DNA from 2 places in the Virgibacillus sp. Bac332 genome. Region 1 is predicted to be linked to the other one. Evidence: a T-box and tRNA genes for the amino acid it is inferred to sense, from the RefSeq annotation. Region 1 holds a T-box; the other holds one or more tRNA genes.
What was found. The T-box of region 1 lies ahead of ileS (isoleucine--tRNA ligase). A T-box ahead of a tRNA ligase gene usually reads a tRNA of that ligase, here a tRNA-Ile.

Region 1 (7,473 bases):
TTTTGTTATTTCTCTCGACTCAGGAATGTCTGTTAATTGAACACTATCACTTTCTACTCCTGGAATATACTCCCACACTTCTTCAGCTGTATGCGGAATAATCGGTGTTAATAGTTTAACTAGAGACGTTAGAATTTCATAATAGCCTGTTTGAATACTACGTCTTCTATGATTATCCTTTGCTTCAATATATAAAATATCTTTAGCAAAATCCAAATAGAAGGAGCTCAAATCAACTGCACAGAAATTATGAATTTGATGGAATATTGGTGAAAACTCATAGCTTTCATAGCTTACACGCACATCGTTTATTAATCGTTGAAGACGATAGAGCATATATTTGTCGACATCTTCCAATTCTGTATCAGCAACTCGATCTGTTTTCGGATCAAAATCAGCAAGATTAGCAAGCATAAAACGGAATGTGTTACGGATTTTACGATACGCTTCAGAAACCTGTTTTAAGATATCATTTGAAATACGAACATCAGCTTGATAATCTACTGAAGATACCCATAAACGAAGAATATCCGACCCTAGCTGCTTCTGTACTTTCCCAGGTTGAATTACATTGCCCAGCGATTTACTCATCTTTCTACCGTCACCATCAAGTGCAAACCCATGGCTAATAACAGTTTTATAAGGAGCTTTTCCAGTAACAGCTACTGATGTGGATAAGGATGAATTAAACCACCCTCGGTATTGGTCGCTACCTTCTAAATAAATATCTGCTGGACGATAATGATCTTCTCTGCCAAGTAATACCGCTTCATGTGAAGATCCAGAATCAAACCATACATCCATAATATCCGTTTCTTTGGTAAACATATTGTTTGGGCTGTGCTCCGAGGTAAAGCCTTTAGGTAGTAAATCATTTGCTTTCCACTCGAACCAAATATTAGATCCATGCTCCTTAAATAAATCAGACACATGACTAATTGTTTCATCTGTAATGATTGGTGTTTTATCCTCTGCATAAAATACTGGGATTGGCACACCCCATGTTCGCTGACGTGAAATACACCAATCTTCCCTATCTCGCACCATATTATATAATCTTGTTTCTCCCCATTGTGGATACCAATTGATAGCTTTGATTTCATCTAATATCGTATGACGAAAGTCCTTAATCGAAGCAAACCACTGTGACGTTGCACGGAATATCGTTGGTTTCTTCGTACGCCAATCATGTGGATAGGAATGCGTTATAAATGCGAGCTTTAACAATGCACCGGCTTCGTCTAATTTTTCTGTAATTACTTTATTTGCTTTATCATAAAACAGACCTTCAAAGCCAGGAGCTTCATCGGTAAATACACCTTTTTCATCTACTGGGCAAAGTGCATCCATACCGTAACTTCTAGCTACGTAAAAGTCATCTTCACCATGTCCAGGTGCTGTATGAACACAACCTGTACCAGCTTCTGTTGTTACATGTTCTCCAAGCATTACTAATGATTCACGATCATAGAAAGGGTGTTTAGCGACAACCTTATCCGCTTCTTCTCCTTTAAAGGTTTGAATTACTTCTGGATTGTTCCATTCTAACGCCTCTGTCACTGCTTCTAAAAGAGCGTGAGCAATGACAAACTTATCATCATTTACTGCAACTACAGCATATTCTAATTCAGGGTGGATACTTATTCCAAGATTAGCTGGGATCGTCCAAGGTGTTGTCGTCCAGATAATAAATTTGACGTCAGATTCCAATAAGCCTCTACCATCCGTTACTTCAAATGAAACGTAGATGGAAGGAGATCGTTTATCATGGTATTCAATTTCGGCTTCGGCCAAAGCGGATTCTGAAGAAGGAGACCAATACACTGGCTTTAATCCTTTATATATATAGCCTTTCTTCGCCATTTCTCCAAATACTTTTATTTGCGCGGCCTCATAATCCTTTGTCAACGTAATATATGGATTGTCCCAATCGGCACGTACACCTAGCTTTTTAAATTGCTCCCGCTGGTTATCTACTTGTCCAAGTGCGTATTCAGCACAAAGTTTTCGAAATTCAGCAATACTTAATTCTTTACGTTTCACTTTCTTATTTTTTGTCAGTGCTGTTTCAATTGGTAAACCATGTGTATCCCATCCTGGAACATATGGTACATGATATCCTGTCATCGATTTATAACGAGTAATAAAATCCTTTAAAATTTTATTTAATGCGTGACCAATATGCAAATCTCCGTTTGCATATGGAGGGCCATCATGAAGAATAAATAATGGTTTCCCCTTTGTTCTTTCTAAGCTCTTTTTATATAGGTCCTTTTCCTCCCATTCTGACTGGCGAATAGGCTCTTTATTTGGTAAGTTTCCACGCATCGGAAATGCAGTTTTTGGCATTAATAATGTTTCTTTATAGTCCATTTATGCTCCTCCTTCTAAATTAAAAAATCCCCTCTATCCCAAAAGGGACGAGAAGACTCGCGGTACCACCCTTATAAATTTGACTAACTGTCAAATTCACTCGAAATTCGTAACGTGAATGATCCCGTTCATTACTAATTCATTTCATAATGAAAGCTCAAGAGTGATTTTCTAAAAGTATTACTGTGTTGGGCTCCCACCATACCCCAACTCGCTATTCAGTAACTCACCTTTATACTAGCTCTATCCTTGCTTAATTTATTCAACTAATGATTCATAGACCTCTGTGTAAGAATTATATGTAAAATAGCGACTAGCGTCAAGGCTTATGATTCATTCTCTGCTAATTCTAGGTCTTCACCTATTTCCGCATCAAATAACTGTTCCCAATCATCAGTACCTATCATGTCCAACTGAGCTTCAACCAACATTTTTAAACGTGTACGAAAGACTTTGGCCTGTTTTTTTAACTCTTCTACATCCATTGAAATACGACGAGACTTGCTTAGAGCTTCGTTAATAATGCGGTCAGCATTTTTTTCTGCCTCTTTAATTATTAATTTGGATTCTTTTGTAGCATTGCCTTTTAGCTCTTCGGCAGTTTCCTGCGCGATAAGAATTGATTTATTTAGGGTTTCTTCGATATTCGTAAAGTGACCAAGCTTCTCATTTAAGTGATCTACTTGCTCCTTTAAATCCTTTTTCTCACGTATAACCATTTCATAATCTTTAATTACCTGATCAAGAAATTCGTTTACCTCATCTTCATCATATCCGCGAAAACTTCTAGTGAATTCTTTATTATGAATATCCAATGGTGATAATGGCACAACAGCCACCTCCTATTAAAGTTGTTTCACAAAACGTACTATCCCCATCTTACACTTTTATTCGACAAAAGGTAGCTAATTCCTGCATATTTAACAAAATTATTTCAAGATTGCAGTAGTTACCTTAATTTTATCTTTTTTTGTTTTCCCCCTAATTTGTACCACTTTACTCCTTCCCTTACCTCTTAGTGATAATAGATCACCTTCCTGTAAGAGAAACTTTACATCTTCGATGACTTTAAAATTCACCTTGACATGTGACTTATTAATGTAAGATACCGCATCTTTTCTTGAAATCCGGTAGATTTCTTTAACAAGTGTATCAAGTCGTAAGGAGGAGACGGTGCAATCTGATTCCTCCCAGTTCATTTGTTTCCGTTTAAATTCTGATAACGGCATTTCTTCCAACGTTATTTTTGTTGTTTTGATGGATAATAAATTAGTCTTCACATATGAAGCTATTTCATCTGCAACGACGATTTGGATCAGGCCATTGTCCACGTAAATATCTCCAAGCTTTTTTCGTTTAATACCTAAAGATAGAAATGCGCCCATTATGTCGCTGTGTGTCACATTTACAAATTTAGATTGATAACTAGCTTGTAATAATGTTAATTGAAAATCATCAGCTTGTATTGTGTCATAAAAGGGGGCAATTACTACCCGTTTCCGCTCCACATATGGATTTCCTCCATGATAGGCTAGTTTTACTTCATCGCCTTTGGAACCAATAAGCATGTCCATGATCTGCTGTTCACGAGGGTCAAGAAAATCTGTTAACCGTTGCTGAAAGGATCGCTCCACTTGTTCCTTCCATGACATGACCTGATCAATAAAGGGCTCCTCATCTTTCCTAAAATGCTGGTAGATCTCCATTGTTTAACCCTTTAAAAAACAAACATCTGGAAGAATTGTAATAACCCCATTCTTGCTAAATACAAGACAAAAATGGCGACGATTGGTGATAGGTCGATCATGCCGATCGGAGGAATAAACTTACGAAATTGCTCTAAATACGGTTCACATACTTTTGCTAATATTTGTCCGAATGAAGATTCCCTTGCACCTGGAAACCACGACATAAAAATATATATAATTAACGCATAACTGTATATAACAAAAGCAGTATCTAATAATCGATAAAGTCCAAACATTTATTTGCTACCATCCTTTTTCATATTCATCTTCCATAAAAGCGTCTGTAATCGTACCAGACACATTGACATTATCAGGTGTACAGAGGAATGTTTGTGCACCCAGCTTTTGTATATCGCCATTTACAGCATATACTGTTCCACTTAAAAAGTCGACGATGCGTTTCGCCTGATGATTGTCCACGCGTTGTAGATTAATAACGACTGCTCGGCGATTAACGATATTGTCGGCTATTTCCTGGGCTTCATTGTATGTCCTAGGTTCACATAGTACAACTTTAGAAGTTGGATTTTGCATACTAGTAAGATTAACGACATTTTGATTTTTATCTTTCGGTTGTGGTCTAGGATCATTTTCTAGTTCATCAACATCAACATATTCATATTCATACTCATCTTCCATTGTGAAATAGTTTTTAATTTTGTTCTTTAAGCTCATTTTGTCACCTCACCCTACTAATTTTGTACCAATTCGGATATGTGTTGCACCCTCTTCAATTGCTATTTCATAATCATTACTCATGCCCATAGAAAGATACTGACAAGGCGCATGCGTATAATTTTCACGTTGTACGTTTGACCTTATATCAGCTAATCTACGGAAAATCATTCGTAGTTTTTCTTTATCATCAATGTGAGGAGCCATTGTCATCAAACCAACTACATACACGTTAGGATAGTTTGCTAAGTCCTCTATAAATGGAATAACTTGGTCTGGATCAATACCATGTTTCGATTCTTCGCCGCTTACATTTACTTGAATAAAGCAGTTCACTGGATCAGTTGCACGTTTATTTATTTCTTTCGCTAACGATAATCTATCCAGCGAATGCAAAAAATCAACTTGATTAATAATTTCTTTTACTTTCCTAGATTGCAGTGTACCAATAAAGTGCCAGGTCCCTTTGTCTTTTAAAAGATTATACTTCTCTTGGAAGCCCTCAAGTCGATTTTCACCGATATTCGTGATGCCAGCTAGTATCGTTTCCTCTGTTCGCTCTATTGTAACATATTTCGTCACACCAATTATGGTGATGTCCTCCAGATTTCGATTACGCTTCAAACATGCTTGTCTTATTTTTTGCTGTATTGCTGTTAAATTTTGTGCTACATCCATTATTTCCAATTCTCCTCCCTCGTATAATCATGATGAAAAGCCAATAAAGCCTAACATTCTACCAGTTCTCCCATGATCTCTGCGGTGTGAGAAAAATAAGTCATTCTCTCGAAACGTGCAATAATTTGTTACATCTATATTATTACGTAATACCCCAGCTTGTAAAAGAATATCTATATTTAATTGTTTTAAATCAAGTAAATATCGATTTATACCAGTTGGTAGAACTGAACTTTGTCTATGTGATAATGGAATCCTATCGATAACCTTTTGCTCTACTTCGTAAAACTGCTTTGTTATGCAAGGGCCGATAGCCACTAACAAGTCGCTCACATTTACCCCATGATTGGCTAGGGTATTGACCATATCATCAGCTATCCCACTAACAGTACCTTTCCACCCTGCGTGTGCAATACCAATATAAGAAGTAATTGGGTCGAAGAAAAATAATGGAACACAATCTGCAAAAAATCCAGTACATAAAATCCCTGAAGTATTTGTAATTAATCCGTCTGTATCTTTAATTGCCGTATCATATTCGGTTGCACCTTTACCTTTGTCATTTTCAGTGACAGCATGTATGCGTGTTTGATGGATTTGCTCTCCACTAACCCAATTATTTAATGGAATCCTTACATGATTAGCAATTATTTCTCTATTTTTTATTACATTTTCTGTACTATCATTAACATGTAACCCACCATTTAAGGATGCGTATGGTTGCCTACTTACTCCACCATGTTTTGTGGTAAATCCAACTTTTAATTTTTCATTTCGTTTTTGCCATTTTTCGATATGTAATATGGAATCATTGTGCTTGATAAAGGGCTCTGACAATCTAACTACCTCCCACGTTCACTGCTTGTTTCATTTTACCACAAAATCTGCTGTTTTTTATTTTCTTTCCTGAATAAATGGTTCATTATATAATTTCGGCTTTTCGACATCTTTTACGAGGATAACATCCGATCCAATTCGAACAATTTGATTCCAATGGATAACAAGTTCTTCTGCCTTACCAAATAATCCACTTTTCTTATCCCTCGGAATGATTACAATTGCAAGAATTCTACCATTTGTTGTATCAATTTCTAAGTCATTGATATGTCCCAGTTTTCGACCATTGTCAATAATGATTACTTCTTTAATTTGTAGTTCAGATAATTTTATCACTTTTATTCACCTCACCCTTACTCTATATATATGCATAACTTTTGTGATCTTTCATGGAACAATAAATTTACAAGATATCTTTGCGATTAGTTATACAAGAATGCTTGCGTTGGAAGTTATAGATACTTATGACACGAACTCGTCAAAATTTGCAGGAGATTCGTTGTTTACTTCAAACAGGTTCGTAGCGACTAGAGCGAGTCAACGGAGATAAAGGAATCACTGTGAGCTTGTGAGCCGATGATGACTTAGATTAGGGTGATTCATGAAGTCGCATCGTTCCCTGGGCACTGAAGCTGGAAGCGGCTCAACACGCCCATATTTATCCAGATTGGCTAACACTTATAATTTCCTTAAATTACCAGAATAAAAAAGCTTGTAGACATTCTCTACAAGCTGAAAGTGTAGAAACACCTATAGCGTTTCTACACTCTGAGGGAACAGATCCGTAATCTTCCCTTGACTATCTTAATAGCCTTTCATTTATTCAAACATCTGTTTATTCATTTGTTTAATCGCTGCTTTTTCCAAACGAGAAACCTGCGCCTGGGAAATTCCAATTTCATCTGCAACTTCCATCTGTGTTTTTCCTTGGAAGAATCGTTTGTTTAGTATCATTTTTTCACGATCGTTTAATTGATGCATCCCCTCTTTTAAAGATAATTTATCAAGCCAGGTAGAATCCTTATCCTTATCATCACTTATTTGATCCATTACATAGATCGGATCACCGCCATCATTGTAAATTGGTTCGAATAAGGAAACCGGATCCTGTATAGCATCCAATGCAAAAACAATATCTGAATGGGGAATACCCATTTCTTCT
Region 2 (7,473 bases), 1.7 Mb from region 1:
GGAATGTTTCGGTCTTTCTGGTCAACCGTTCAAGTTCTGCTTATAGCATTTGTTATATTTGATTTAGTTTACTTTCCTTATCAAGCTACAGATGGTGAGGTAGCTATTTATTGGTTTATCTTGATGGCTGTTGCCATTTTGGCATACGGTTGGATTGTCGCGAAGATTAAAGCAAAAGAAACGAATCGACAGGCTTTTATTCCAGCTCTATTTTTAATGGTCGTTATTACAACAGTTGAATGGGTACCTGGGCTTCGAACAGAAGGTACAGATTATGCTTGGCTTATGATTATTCCTTTACTTGCATGTAATACATATCAGCTATTAGCACTACATCGAATAAATAATAGTGACTCTGTAAAGGCTTCAACGGAAGCAAACAGATCAAGTCAGAAGAAGCATGTGAACCCAAAGAAAGCATAAATCAAAAGCGCCGGTATATGATGCATACCGGCGTTTTAAAGCGTTACATATAGAAGTGAAAAGATTTTCAGCCAATGGCTTAATCCACTAATTTTGGTTCAGCATGTGCCTGATTAATTAATTCAGTAATTGAAACAAAGGTGAAGCCCTTGTTTTTTAGCCCTGGGAGAATCGTCTTCAACGCACTTGCCGTTTGTTTTGCAGAATCTGATGCATGGAATAGCAAGATATCTCCGTTAGTAGTTTTCTTCATTACGGTATCAACAATAGAATCAGTCCCAGGATTTTTCCAGTCATTAGGATTGACATTCCAATGAATAACTTTATAATCCATGTTTTCAGCTACTTCAATGATCTCTTTATTAAAATGGCCACTCGGTGGGCGTAATAAATTTACATCATCGTAACCTAATTTATCAAAGGCTTCTCTCGCCTTTTTTAAATCTCTCTGTACTTCCTCTATATCTTGATCAAGATAACTTTTGTAACGATAACCTAATATTCCTAGGTCGTGCTTGCCTTCTGTTATCTTTTTTAAAATATCTGGATGTCTTTCAGCCCACTCACCGCTTACAAAAAAGGTAGCTTGTACATTCTTTTCTTCAAGGGTTTTTAATATATCATATACTCTTTCCTCTCCCCAGCTAATATTAAATGTCAAAGCAATATCACTTTCGTTTGCATTGCCTTTCGTTAGTGCAGTTGGTTCTTTATTAGAGAATACAGAAAAACTTCCATCTCTTTCAAACCAAATAAACGTAGCAGTAAATAAGGCAAATAAAATCACAACAAGCCAGCGTTTCCATCTATTAAATCGCCATACATAGAAATGTTCCATTCTACCGCTCCTTATAACTTGTCCTTTATAAAAAGCTATGCTGAGAAGAATGAAATAAGAACAAGTAATGAAAAAAACTTAGTAAAATTGTTCTGTTTTACGGATGTAAATCTGATTTTTTTGGGAATAGTATGCAGTAGAAGGAATTTTCTCGTAAGAAAAGGGAACAACCGACAAAATTCAACCATTTCTGCGAATAAATCTGATATAACTGTTTTTTTAAAAGGTAAAGATAACCTGAATTGAAATATGAGGTGAACGCATTGTTAGGATTGTTAATCAATGAGATAGAACAAAAAGAAGTAGAATACTTATTAAGAAGAGAATTGGAAGAGTTGCTAATGGATCTAGAAGATCATCGAATTGATCATATGGTTAAACGAGCAATGAAGGAAAGATACAATATCCTATTTCAATTATTTCGGAGAGTAGCTAACGAAAATGAGTGCTTGAAATATATGCCGAAACGCAGTGAGAATCAATAAAAAATTAAAAGAATCTCCATAGGTATTTCAAGTATTGGGGGTTCTTTTACTTTCTAACAGAAGAAGGACTCTTTAAATTTATTGAACTTAAATAAACTTTTTTTAAATAAACTATTGAAGTCCAGACGTTTATATGCTATATTATTTTTTGTTGTCAACAAATGACGCAACACATTATAAAATAGTTTTCATCAAAAAATATTTTAAAAAACATGTTGACAATCACTTGGAATCATGATAAATTATATCTTGTCGCAAAAAACGACAAAACATTAAAATTGATCTTTGAAAACTGAACAAAACAACCAGTATGTCAAGAGAAAAACATGCAACTGTTTTTTCTTAAAAATAACCAGAAGGAAACTTCTGGAGTAAGCTAAGACATCATAATTAACGGTGTTAATTATGAACAAACTTTTTTGGAGAGTTTGATCTTGGCTCAGGACGAACGCTGGCGGCGTGCCTAATACATGCAAGTCGAGCGCGGGAAGCAGGCAGATCTCTTCGGAGGTGACGCCTGTGGAACGAGCGGCGGACGGGTGAGTAACACGTGGGCAACCTGCCTGTAAGACTGGGATAACCCCGGGAAACCGGGGCTAATACCGGATAATACTTTTCGTTGCATAACGAGAAGTTGAAAGGCGGCTTTTAGCTGTCACTTACAGATGGGCCCGCGGCGCATTAGCTAGTTGGTAAGGTAACGGCTTACCAAGGCGACGATGCGTAGCCGACCTGAGAGGGTGATCGGCCACACTGGGACTGAGACACGGCCCAGACTCCTACGGGAGGCAGCAGTAGGGGATCTTCCGCAATGGACGAAAGTCTGACGGAGCAACGCCGCGTGAGTGATGAAGGTTTTCGGATCGTAAAACTCTGTTGTCAGGGAAGAACAAGTGCCGTTCAAATAGGGCGGCACCTTGACGGTACCTGACCAGAAAGCCCCGGCTAACTACGTGCCAGCAGCCGCGGTAATACGTAGGGGGCAAGCGTTGTCCGGAATTATTGGGCGTAAAGCGCGCGCAGGCGGTCCTTTAAGTCTGATGTGAAAGCCCACGGCTTAACCGTGGAGGGCCATTGGAAACTGGAGGACTTGAGTACAGAAGAGGAGAGTGGAATTCCACGTGTAGCGGTGAAATGCGTAGAGATGTGGAGGAACACCAGTGGCGAAGGCGACTCTCTGGTCTGTAACTGACGCTGAGGTGCGAAAGCGTGGGGAGCGAACAGGATTAGATACCCTGGTAGTCCACGCCGTAAACGATGAGTGCTAGGTGTTAGGGGGTTTCCGCCCCTTAGTGCTGAAGTTAACGCATTAAGCACTCCGCCTGGGGAGTACGGCCGCAAGGCTGAAACTCAAAAGAATTGACGGGGGCCCGCACAAGCGGTGGAGCATGTGGTTTAATTCGAAGCAACGCGAAGAACCTTACCAGGTCTTGACATCCTCTGCCAATCCTAGAGATAGGATGTTCCCTTCGGGGACAGAGTGACAGGTGGTGCATGGTTGTCGTCAGCTCGTGTCGTGAGATGTTGGGTTAAGTCCCGCAACGAGCGCAACCCTTGATCTTAGTTGCCAGCATTTAGTTGGGCACTCTAAGGTGACTGCCGGTGACAAACCGGAGGAAGGTGGGGATGACGTCAAATCATCATGCCCCTTATGACCTGGGCTACACACGTGCTACAATGGATGGAACAAAGGGCAGCGAAGCCGCGAGGTCAAGCAAATCCCATAAAACCATTCTCAGTTCGGATTGCAGGCTGCAACTCGCCTGCATGAAGCCGGAATCGCTAGTAATCGCGGATCAGCATGCCGCGGTGAATACGTTCCCGGGCCTTGTACACACCGCCCGTCACACCACGAGAGTTGGTAACACCCGAAGTCGGTGAGGTAACCTTTTGGAGCCAGCCGCCGAAGGTGGGACCAATGATTGGGGTGAAGTCGTAACAAGGTAGCCGTATCGGAAGGTGCGGCTGGATCACCTCCTTTCTAAGGATAATTACGGAACGCGAACCATTCTTTACGAATGGTTTGTAAGGACATACTTGGTTGTTTGGTTCAGTTTTGAGAGATCAATTCTCTACTACATAGTTAGATGGGCCTGTAGCTCAGCTGGTTAGAGCGCACGCCTGATAAGCGTGAGGTCGGTGGTTCGAGTCCACTCAGGCCCACCATCTATTATATATAAACACACGGGGCCTTAGCTCAGCTGGGAGAGCGCCTGCCTTGCACGCAGGAGGTCAGCGGTTCGATCCCGCTAGGCTCCATTTTTGTACCTTGAAAACTAAATAAGAGTAACAACGACATCAAACTAAAAGCGGAAGCGAATGTTTAGCGATGTACAGACTGGACTGACTCACAGGAGATAAAGAAAACACGATGAACGTAAGTGAATCGATGTTGACTTATCGTACGAAGAGGAAGGAAGTCATGCTAATCGCTATGAGCGGAAGCTAGAAAACCAAAAGTTAAGGCGATAAATAAGTACGCTTATTCATAGAAAGCTAGTTAAGTGAATAAGGGCGCACGGTGGATGCCTTGGCACTAGGAGCCGATGAAGGGCGGGACTAACACCGATATGTCCCGGGGAGTCGTAAGTAGACGTTGATCCGGGAATTTCCGAATGGGGGAACCCACTGTTCGTAATGGAACAGTACTTCTATCTGAATACATAGGGTAGAGGAGGCATACCCGGGGAACTGAAACATCTCAGTACCCGGAGGAAGAGAAAGCAAACGCGATTTCCTGAGTAGCGGCGAGCGAAACGGAATTAGCCCAAACCAGAAGGCTTGCCTTCTGGGGTTGTAGGACACTCCATTGGAGTTACCAAGAAATTCTTTAGATGAAGCGATCTGGAAAGATCCGCCATAGGAGGTAAGAGCCCTGTAATCGAAAGAGAATTTCCTCCGGAGTGGATCCTGAGTACGGCGGAACACGTGGAATTCCGTCGGAATCCGGGAGGACCATCTCCCAAGGCTAAATACTCCCTAGTGACCGATAGTGAACCAGTACCGTGAGGGAAAGGTGAAAAGCACCCCGGGAGGGGAGTGAAAGAGAACCTGAAACCGTGTGCCTACAAGTAGTCGAAGCCCGTTAATGGGTGACGGCGTACCTTTTGTAGAATGGACCGGCGAGTTACGATCGTATGCAAGGTTAAGTGGAAGACACGGAGCCGTAGCGAAAGCGAGTCTGAATAGGGCGACATAGTATGCGGTCGTAGACCCGAAACCGTGTGATCTACCCATGTCCAGGGTGAAGGTCAGGTAACACTGACTGGAGGCCCGAACCCACGTATGTTGAAAAATGCGGGGATGAGGTGTGGGTAGGGGTGAAATGCCAATCGAACACGGAGATAGCTGGTTCTCTCCGAAATAGCTTTAGGGCTAGCCTCAAGGAACGAGTACTGGAGGTAGAGCACTGATTGGACTAGGGGCCCTCACCGGGTTACCGAATTCAGTCAAACTCCGAATGCCAGCTACTTTGCCTTGGGAGTCAGACTATGGGTGATAAGGTTCATAGTCGAAAGGGAAACAGCCCAGACCGCCAGCTAAGGTCCCAAAGTATACGTTAAGTGGAAAAGGATGTGGAGTTGCTTAGACAACCAGGATGTTGGCTTAGAAGCAGCCACCATTTAAAGAGTGCGTAATAGCTCACTGGTCGAGTGACTCTGCGCCGAAAATGTACCGGGGCTAAACGTATCACCGAAGCTGCGGATTGTTCTTACGAACAATGGTAGGAGAGCGTTCTAAGTGCTGTGAAGTCAGACCGTGAGGACTGGTGGAGCGCTTAGAAGTGAGAATGCCGGTATGAGTAGCGAAAAAAGAGTGAGAATCTCTTTCACCGAATGCCTAAGGTTTCCTGAGGAAGGCTCGTCCTCTCAGGGTTAGTCGGGACCTAAGCCGAGGCCGAAAGGCGTAGGCGATGGACAACAGGTAGATATTCCTGTACCACCTCATGAGCGTTTGAACGATGGGGGGACGCAGAAGGATAAGGAAAGCGCACCGATGGATGTGTGCGCCCAAGCAGTGAGGAAGTCGAATAGGCAAATCCGTTCGACGATTTCAAGCTGTAACGGGGAGGGAAATAGAGTACCGAAGTTCCTGATTTCACACTGCCAAGAAAAGCCTCTAGTGAGTTCATAGGTGCCCGTACCGCAAACCGACACAGGTAGGCGAGGAGAGAATCCTAAGGTGAGCGGGAGAACTCTCGTTAAGGAACTCGGCAAAATGACCCCGTAACTTCGGGAGAAGGGGTGCTCCTCTGCCGAGGAGCCGCAGTGAATAGGCCCAAGCGACTGTTTAGCAAAAACACAGGTCTCTGCGAAGCCGAAAGGCGAAGTATAGGGGCTGACACCTGCCCGGTGCTGGAAGGTTAAGGGGAAGCGTTAGCACTTTTGTGCGAAGCGTAGAACCGAAGCCCCAGTAAACGGCGGCCGTAACTATAACGGTCCTAAGGTAGCGAAATTCCTTGTCGGGTAAGTTCCGACCCGCACGAAAGGTGCAACGACTTGGGCACTGTCTCAACGAGAGACCCGGTGAAATTATACTATGTGTGAAGATGCACATTACCCGCGACAGGACGGAAAGACCCCGTGGAGCTTTACTGTAGCCTGATATTGAATGTTGGTACAGCTTGTACAGGATAGGTGGGAGCCATCGAAGCGTGAGCGCTAGCTTACGTGGAGGCATCCGTGGGATACCACCCTGGCTGTACGAACCTTCTAACCCAGGACCGTGATCCGGTTCGGAGACAGTGTCAGGCGGGCAGTTTGACTGGGGCGGTCGCCTCCCAAAAGGTAACGGAGGCGCCCAAAGGTTCCCTCAGAATGGTTGGAAATCATTCGCAGAGTGTAAAGGCAGAAGGGAGCTTGACTGCGAGACCTACAAGTCGAGCAGGGACGAAAGTCGGGCTTAGTGATCCGGTGGTTCCGCATGGAAGGGCCATCGCTCAACGGATAAAAGCTACCCCGGGGATAACAGGCTTATCTCCCCCAAGAGTTCACATCGACGGGGAGGTTTGGCACCTCGATGTCGGCTCATCGCATCCTGGGGCTGTAGTCGGTCCCAAGGGTTGGGCTGTTCGCCCATTAAAGCGGTACGCGAGCTGGGTTCAGAACGTCGTGAGACAGTTCGGTCCCTATCCGTCGTGGGCGTTGGAAGTTTGAGAGGAGCTGTCCTTAGTACGAGAGGACCGGGATGGACACACCGCTGGTGTGCCAGTTGTTCCGCCAGGAGCATAGCTGGGTAGCTACGTGTGGCAGGGATAAGTGCTGAAAGCATCTAAGCATGAAGCCCCCCTCAAGATGAGACTTCCCATCACTTCAAGTGAGTAAGATCCCTCAGAGATGATGAGGTTGATAGGTTCGAGGTGGAAGCGTGGTGACACGTGGAGCTGACGGATACTAATCGATCGAGGACTTAACTAACTTCTTTTGGTTGTCGTTGAATGATCTCTTATTTAGTTTTTAGGGTACAAATGAATAAGTAATGTATCCGCCTATAGATATGAGAAAGCATCAAGCAAGGAATGGTTCCGAGCAGATGTTGATTTATCGAATTAAGAAATGTCTGGTAGCAATGGCGGAGAGGTCACACCTGTTCCCATGCCGAACACAGAAGTTAAGCTCTCCAGCGCCGATGGTAGTTGGGGCTTTGCCCCTGCAAGAGTAGGACGCCGCCAGGCATTTTTTTATACTTATTTATAAGTAATACTATTACTATATTTACATGTATATT

Region 2: it has a tRNA-Ile gene. The T-box ahead of ileS (isoleucine--tRNA ligase) is inferred to sense a tRNA for this amino acid. The anticodon was not compared.

The regions. Positions count from the first base shown of each region.
Region 1 covers NZ_CP033046.1:2,985,969-2,993,441, reverse strand. The annotation lists gene ileS (isoleucine--tRNA ligase) at 1-2,373, opposite strand, end outside; T-box leader at 2,414-2,632, opposite strand; gene D9782_RS14220 (DivIVA domain-containing protein) at 2,700-3,203, opposite strand; gene D9782_RS14215 (YlmH family RNA-binding protein) at 3,303-4,025, opposite strand; gene D9782_RS14210 (YggT family protein) at 4,091-4,357, opposite strand; gene D9782_RS14205 (cell division protein SepF) at 4,365-4,796, opposite strand; gene D9782_RS14200 (YggS family pyridoxal phosphate-dependent enzyme) at 4,806-5,474, opposite strand; gene pgeF (peptidoglycan editing factor PgeF) at 5,502-6,311, opposite strand; gene D9782_RS14190 (YlmC/YmxH family sporulation protein) at 6,369-6,647, opposite strand; gene sigG (RNA polymerase sporulation sigma factor SigG) at 7,131-7,473, opposite strand, start outside.
Region 2 covers NZ_CP033046.1:1,260,510-1,267,982, forward strand. The annotation lists gene D9782_RS06035 (KinB-signaling pathway activation protein) at 1-423, shown strand, start outside; gene pdaB (polysaccharide deacetylase family sporulation protein PdaB) at 503-1,261, opposite strand; gene D9782_RS06045 (hypothetical protein) at 1,525-1,746, shown strand; rRNA gene D9782_RS06050 (16S ribosomal RNA) at 2,163-3,727, shown strand; tRNA gene D9782_RS06055 (tRNA-Ile) at 3,836-3,912, shown strand; tRNA gene D9782_RS06060 (tRNA-Ala) at 3,933-4,005, shown strand; rRNA gene D9782_RS06065 (23S ribosomal RNA) at 4,245-7,163, shown strand; rRNA gene rrf (5S ribosomal RNA) at 7,305-7,420, shown strand.